Regions from separate parts of the Arthrobacter sp. UC242_113 genome, predicted to be linked through region 1. Evidence: riboswitches for the same ligand, from Rfam matches in the RefSeq annotation. Region 1 holds a riboswitch; each other region holds the start of a gene.
What was found. Region 1 has a riboswitch for glycine ahead of cycA (D-serine/D-alanine/glycine transporter). Riboswitches for the same ligand answer to the same signal wherever they lie in the genome.
Positions count from the first base shown of each region.

Region 2: another riboswitch for glycine. It lies ahead of gcvP (aminomethyl-transferring glycine dehydrogenase); the one in region 1 lies ahead of cycA (D-serine/D-alanine/glycine transporter).
Region 3: another riboswitch for glycine. It lies ahead of ACHMXB_RS22095 (glycine dehydrogenase (aminomethyl-transferring)); the one in region 1 lies ahead of cycA (D-serine/D-alanine/glycine transporter).

Region 1 is NZ_CP171968.1:4,047,971-4,050,229, reverse strand. Features, by position in the region: gene cycA (D-serine/D-alanine/glycine transporter) at 1-973, opposite strand, end outside; glycine riboswitch at 1,118-1,215, opposite strand; glycine riboswitch at 1,420-1,520, shown strand; gene gcvP (aminomethyl-transferring glycine dehydrogenase) at 1,669-2,259, shown strand, end outside.
Region 2 is NZ_CP171968.1:27,654-29,912, forward strand. Features, by position in the region: gene ACHMXB_RS00120 (TetR/AcrR family transcriptional regulator) at 1-485, shown strand, start outside; glycine riboswitch at 631-729, shown strand; gene gcvP (aminomethyl-transferring glycine dehydrogenase) at 919-2,259, shown strand, end outside.
Region 3 is NZ_CP171972.1:60,491-62,749, reverse strand. Features, by position in the region: gene ACHMXB_RS22105 (hypothetical protein) at 1-209, shown strand, start outside; gene ACHMXB_RS22100 (DUF3846 domain-containing protein) at 293-643, shown strand; partial or broken gene ACHMXB_RS22095 (glycine dehydrogenase (aminomethyl-transferring)) at 733-1,413, opposite strand; glycine riboswitch at 1,561-1,659, opposite strand; gene lysA (diaminopimelate decarboxylase) at 1,899-2,259, shown strand, end outside.

The sequences.
Region 1 (2,259 bases):
GGCCGTAGACCATGCGCGAGGTGGAGTAGATGCCCGAGTTGGCCGAGGACATCGCCGAGGTCAGCACCACGAGATTGACCACCGTGGCGGCGGCCCCGAGACCGGCCAGCGAGAACATGGCGATGAACGGGCTGTGGCCGGCGGCGAACTGGGTCCAGGGCGTGACGGACATCAGAATGATGAGGGCGCCCACGTAGAAGAGCAGCACGCGCACCGGGATGGAGTTGATGGCCTTGGGAAGGTTCTTCTCCGGGTTCTTGGCCTCCGCGGCCGTGGTGCCCACCAGTTCAATGCCCACAAAAGCGAACACAGCGATCTGGAAACCGGCCACAAAACCCATGAATTCATTGGGGAAGAAGCCGCCATGGCTCCACAGGTTGCTGAAGCTTGCCTGCCCGGCGTCACTCTGGAAACCACTGAAGATCATGAACATGCCCACGATGATCAGGGCGGCGATGGCGATGATCTTGATGAGGGCGAACCAGAATTCGGTTTCACCGAACGCCTTGACCGTGGCGAGGTTCAGCACCAGCAGGATGGCAACGGTGGCCAGGCCCGGAATCCACAGCGGCAGTCCGGGCCAGAGCTCGCGGGAGTACCCGGCGATGGCGATGACGTCCGCGATCCCGGTAATCACCCAGCAGAACCAGTAGGTCCACCCGGTGAAGAACCCCGCCCAAGGCCCCAGCAGGTCGGCGGCGAAATCGCTGAAGGACTTGTAGTTCAGGTTGCTCAGCAGCAGCTCGCCCATGGCCCGCATGACGAAAAAGAGCATGAAGCCGATGATCATGTACACGAAGATCACGGACGGCCCGGCCGCGGAAATGGTCTTGCCGGAGCCCATGAACAGGCCCGTGCCAATGGCGCCGCCGATGGCGATCAGCTGGATGTGCCGGTTGCTCAGCTGCCGCTCCAGGCGGGGAGCCTCACCGGCTGGGGAACTGGGTGTCGAGGCAGGGGGATGAATCGTCATAAGGAACTCCATCGTTCGGTGGTCAATAGCCACACTGATTCGGTTCCTCCCCGCTCTGTCTTGGACCTGAGAGATTCCGCGGACATGGTCTTCCGCTTGCACCGTCGGTGAGACAGGACGCGCCTGCCTGCTTTCCAGAGTTGCCTCGCCGCGGCGGTACGTGGGCCTGAGAGTTTCCTGGGGAGGGTTTGCTCCTACGGCGCCTGCTGAACGTACCGGCAGGGCTCTCCCGCCGCAGATCGTAAGCTTTTTCAATTATGTAGAGAAAAATCTCGCGTGGTGACGGCGGGCGTCTTCCGGCGTGGGCCGGTCAGCGCAGCCCCGCTGGCCACCGGATCAGTGTGGTCTCCGTCACGAAGAAATGTCAAACGGGGACCTCCGATTTGGCCTCGACGCGAATCTCCTGTAACTTGTGAGCCGAATCACCCCACATCTTCATAGCCTTTCGAACCGTGGCGGGAGAGTCCTCCCAGTCATTCACCGGGCAGGCGCCGTAGGAGCAAATCCTCCCCAGGAATCTCTCAGGCCCCCGTACCGCCGCGGCTAGGCAACTCTGGAAAGCAGTTCGGGTAACCGGGCTCACCGACGGTGCAAGCGGAGAACCAACTCCGCGGAATCTCTCAGGTCCAATACAGAGCGGGGAGGAACCCAAACCATGCCGTGCCACACGTGGCCGGCCAAACCTGGAGTTCCTCATGACGATTCAATCTCTTCCTTCAACGTTTGCCGACCGGCATATCGGCGCCCGGCGCCAGGCCGACATCGACACCATGCTCAAGAACGTCGGCTATGACACCGTCGATGGCCTCGTGGATACCGCCGTTCCGGCGTCCATCCGCCAGGAGAACCCCCTGCGGCTCACAGCTGCCCTGAGCGAAGTTGAGGTCCTGGCCGAGCTTCGCCGCCTGGCCGCCAAGAACAAGACCGCCGTGCAGATGATCGGCCAGGGCTACTACGACACTGTCACCCCGCCCGTGATCCGGCGCAATGTCCTCGAAGCCCCCGCCTGGTACACCGCGTACACCCCGTACCAGCCTGAGATCTCGCAGGGCCGGCTGGAGGCGCTGCTGAACTTCCAGACCATGGTCCAGGACCTGACCGCACTGCCGGTCGCCAACGCCTCCCTGCTGGATGAGGCGACGGCGGTGGCCGAGGCTGTGCTGCTGATGCGCCGGGCCAACAAGAAGAACGACGGCAAGACGGTCCTGGACGCCGACTGCCTCCCCCAGACCATCGCCGTCGTGCTTGGCCGCGCCGAAGCCCTCGGCTTCGAGGTCGAGGTGGCG
Region 2 (2,259 bases), 610 kb from region 1:
TGATCGAGGTGGGGGAGCGTGCCGCCACCCTTGACGCAGTGGCTGCCCGCGCCGGTGTGTCCAAGGGCGGGCTCCTGTACCACTTTCCGAACAAGGAAGCGCTGATCGGCGTCCTGCTGGACCGGCTGGACGAGTTCGCGGAGGCGGACGCCCAGGCCATGGCCGCGGCTGCCGAGGGTGCAGCCGCCTACTTCATCAAGTCGTCCGTCTGGGCGGACACCCCGCTGGACCGTGCCATCGTGGCCGCGACCAGGCTCGCCGAGGTGGCGCACGAGGAGACCCGGCGTCGGTTCGCCCACATCCAGCAGCGGTGGCTCGACGAGATCGCCCGCGACGTCGGACCTGCCCTCGCCAAGGCAGTCCTGTATATGGGTGACGGGCTCTACTTCAACGCCATGCTGTCGATCGGCCCCGCGGCAACGCCGTCGGAGACCGCGGCCGACGTCGAGAGCCTTCTTGCCGCCCTCGACCGGCTGCGGGGCTAGGTGCGCGCCACCCTGCGGGGGTAGGTGCGGGGTGCTGCCCGCAGCCGGGGGTGGGTCAGCCCACGCCGCCACAGTTTGCAGACGCGATCGCGGCGTAGGAGAATAGCCTCTGTGACAGCTGTCACCGCTCAACTGAATATGCCTTCGATCTGCGGCGGGAGAGTCCTGCAAGTAGGTACAAGCAGGCGCCGTAGGAGCAAAACCTCCCCAGGAATCTCTCAGGCCCATGTACCGCCGCGGCAAGGCAACTCTGGAAAGCAGCAGGCTGCCCGCATTGAATGTTCCGCCACCGCGCGGGCGGTTCAGGGCATGCTGTGCTCACCGACGGTGCAAGCGGAGCTGTGCGTAGGCGCAGCAACGCGGAAACTCTCAGGTCCAATACAGAGCGGGGAGGAACCCGAATCACTGTGGCGTACCCTGCGCCGCCTTAGTTATGGAGTTCCTTTTGACCGTAGATTCAGCCTCCGCCTCCTTTGTCGACCGGCATATTGGTGCCCGCCGGCAGGCCGACGTCGAAGCCATGCTCAAGGCCGTCGGCTACGAGACTGTCGATGCACTGGTTGACACGGCAGTGCCGAAAGACATCCGGCAGGACTCCCCGCTGGAGCTCTCCCCGGCCCTGAGTGAGGTCGAAACCCTCGCCGAACTGCGGAAGCTCGCGGCCAAGAACAAGACCGCCGTCCAGATGATCGGCCAGGGCTACTACGACACCGTCACGCCGCCCGTGATCCGGCGCAACATCCTCGAAGCCCCCGCCTGGTACACCGCGTACACCCCATACCAGCCTGAGATTTCCCAGGGCCGCCTCGAGGCGCTGCTGAACTTCCAGACCATGGTCCAGGACCTGGTGGGCCTGCCGATCGCCAACGCGTCGCTGCTGGATGAAGCAACGGCGGTGGCTGAGGCTGTGCTGCTGATGCGTAGGGCCAACAAGAACAAGGCTGCCCACGACGGCAAGACCGTCCTGGATGCGGACTGCCTGCCGCAGACCATCGCGATCGTCAAGGGCCGCGCCGAGGCGCTCGGCTTCGAGGTTGAGGTTGCGGACCTGTCCCAGGGACTGCCCGATGGCGACATCAACGGCGTCGTGCTCCAGCAGCCCGGTGTCTCCGGCCGGGTCTTCGACCATAGCGGGGTTATCGCCGCCGCAAAGGAACGCGGTGCCCTGGTGACGGTGGCCGCTGACCTGTTGGCCCTCACCCTGATCACGCCTCCGGGCGAGCAGGGCGCGGACATCGCCGTCGGCTCGGCCCAGCGCCTGGGCGTGCCGCTGTTCTACGGCGGACCGCACGCTGCCTACATGGCCGTGCAGAAGGGCCTGGAACGCTCCCTTCCCGGCCGCCTCGTGGGCGTCTCCAAGGACAACGCCGGCGCCCCCGCCTACCGCCTCGCGCTGCAGACCCGCGAGCAGCACATCCGCCGCGAGAAGGCCACGTCCAACATCTGCACCGCGCAGGCGCTGCTGGCCATCGTGTCCTCCTTCTATGCCGTCTACCACGGACCGGAAGGCCTGAAGGCGATCGCCGAAACTGCCCATGGCCACGCCAAGACCCTGGCCGCCTCGCTCAAGGCCGCCGGGCTGGACGTCCTGCACACCAGCTTCTTCGACACGGTGACGGTTTCCGTCCCGGGCAAGGCCGCCGGCATCATCGCCGCCGCCGAAGAGAAGGGCATCAACCTCCGCAGCATCGACGCCGACACCGTCGGCATCTCCACCGATGAAACCACGACGCCGGCCACCGTCGCTGACGTTCTTGCTGTCTTTGGTGCAAAG
Region 3 (2,259 bases), on a different replicon from region 1:
GCAACCTGTTCGGCATGGCCACCTATTGCGAGGGCGACGTCCGCACTTACTGGTTCAGGACAAAAGGCAGATTCTGGACCGCGATCAGTGAGCAGGCGTTCTTCCACTGGAAGAACGGACAGGCCCAAGGCCCCGACGACCTGCCCGAAGCCGCCGCCGAAATGCCCAGCCGCTACCGGATGCCCTGCACCCTCACGGACGCGGCCTAACCCTATCCGAGCCGGTGCCCCGCCGAGAGCGGCGGGGCACCGCACCACCCCAAGACATATCATCTGAGAGAGGACAAACCCTCATGAGCATCTGCACCGCCCTGATCATCCCCGCCGACCTGAATGAACCGGCCCGCGTGGAAACCATCGACGCCGGGTTGGAGACCCTGCAAACCCTCGTGGCCGGGAACATCGAAGCCGTGAGTGGCGATGACTGGCACTTCTACCTGAACGAGGAAGGCAAAATCCTCAACCTTCCCCCGAACCGCCGTACCGCGATGCTGGTCCTCGAAAAAACCCGGATGCTGTCAGACGTCTTCTGCGGGAACGTCGTGTTCCTGGGAGAGACCCGCGACGGGGATGAAGGCAATGTGCCCCAGCACCTGATCGACCTCGCGCAGCAGCTCTTCGGGTTGGAACAGGAAGCCGCCTAACAGGCCGGGCACCCGCTTACTCAAATGCTCAAATGAGTAAGTGGGTGCCCATCTCCGTTGGATGGGCCAGTCTGCGGGGGCGGTCCCTGATTGAAAACGCGGCCGGAGACGCCGGGCTGCTGGAGCACGATGCCGTTGATGGTGCCGTCGGGCAGGCCCTTGGACAGGTCGGCGACCTCAACCTCGAAGCCGAGCGCCTCGGCGCGGCCCTTGACGACGGCGATGGTCTGGGGAAGGACATCGGCGTCCAGGACAGTTTTGCCGTCGCGAGCGTCCTTGTTCTTGTTGGCGCGGCGCATCATGAGGACGGCTTCAGCGACAGCCGTTGCTTCATCGAGCAGTGAGGCGTTGGCGATAGGCAGCGCGGTCAGGTCCTGGACCATGGTCTGGAAGTTCAGCAGCGCCTCGAGCCGACCCTGGGAAATCTCCGGCTGGTACGGCGTGTAGGCGGTGTACCAGGCCGGGGCCTCCAGGATGTTGCGGCGGATCACCGGCGGCGTAACGGTGTCGTAGTAGCCCTGCCCGATCATCTGAACGGCGGTCTTGTTCTTGGCTGCAAGGCGGCGCAGTTCTGCAAGCACCTCAACCTCGCTCAGTGCATCTCTGAGCGCAAGCGGCTTGGACTGGCGGATCGCATCAGGAACAGCAACGTCCACCAGGCCATCAACGCTGTCGTAGCCAATGGCTTTGAGCATGCTGTTCACATCGGCCTGGCGACGCGCGCCGATATGGCGGTCAGCAAAGGATGATGAATGGGATGCGATCGTCATGAGGAACTCCAGGTCTGGCCGGCCACGGGTGGCGCGGCATGGTTGGGTTCCTCCCCGCTCTGTATTGGACCTGAGAGATTCCGCGGAAGTGGTAGTCCGCTTGCACCGTCGGTGAGCCAGGCTTGCCCGGCTGCTTTCCAGAGTTGCCTCGCCGCGGCGGTGCTTGGGCCTGAGAGATTCCTGGGGAGGATTTGCTCCTACGGCGCTGCCCGGTGATGACGGGGAGAACTCTCCCGCCACGGCTCGAAAGGCTATTGAGATGTAGGTGATTCGCTTCACACCGTAGATGAGTCAGATGTTGGTCTGCAACCTGAAAGAGAGGCACCTTAAGCTCTTCTGTACCTTGTACATAATCCCTTTCACCTATGCTCATTGATCGCGTTCGCCTGCCCTGTTGTACTGACACTCACACGAATCCCCACGGTCCCCTGGCCGCTTCCAAAGACGTCCAGCGGTAAAAACCAGAACGAGGCCTCAATCGAGTTATGTCGACGACAGAGAAAACCCAACAGTTAAAGTCTCCAATCGCCCCTGAGTGGCTTACGGTCCCCACTGAGCCGAACGAGCTCAATCCGGTGATCTGGGCCGAGGGAGTGTCTCGATCCGAGGCGGGTGAAATCACTATCGCCGGACTGCCTGTCTCTGAGCTGGCTCAACGGTTCGGGACACCCGCCTATATCATCTCCGAGGACCACTTCCGCAGCCGCGCACGGGCCTTCCGTGATGCCTTTAATGAAGCCTTTGCACCCCTGTGTGGCGGAGTGGATGTCTACTATGCGGGCAAGTCTTTCCTGTGCACCGAGGTAGCCAAGTGGGTAGCGGAGGAAGGACTGCGCCTGGATACGT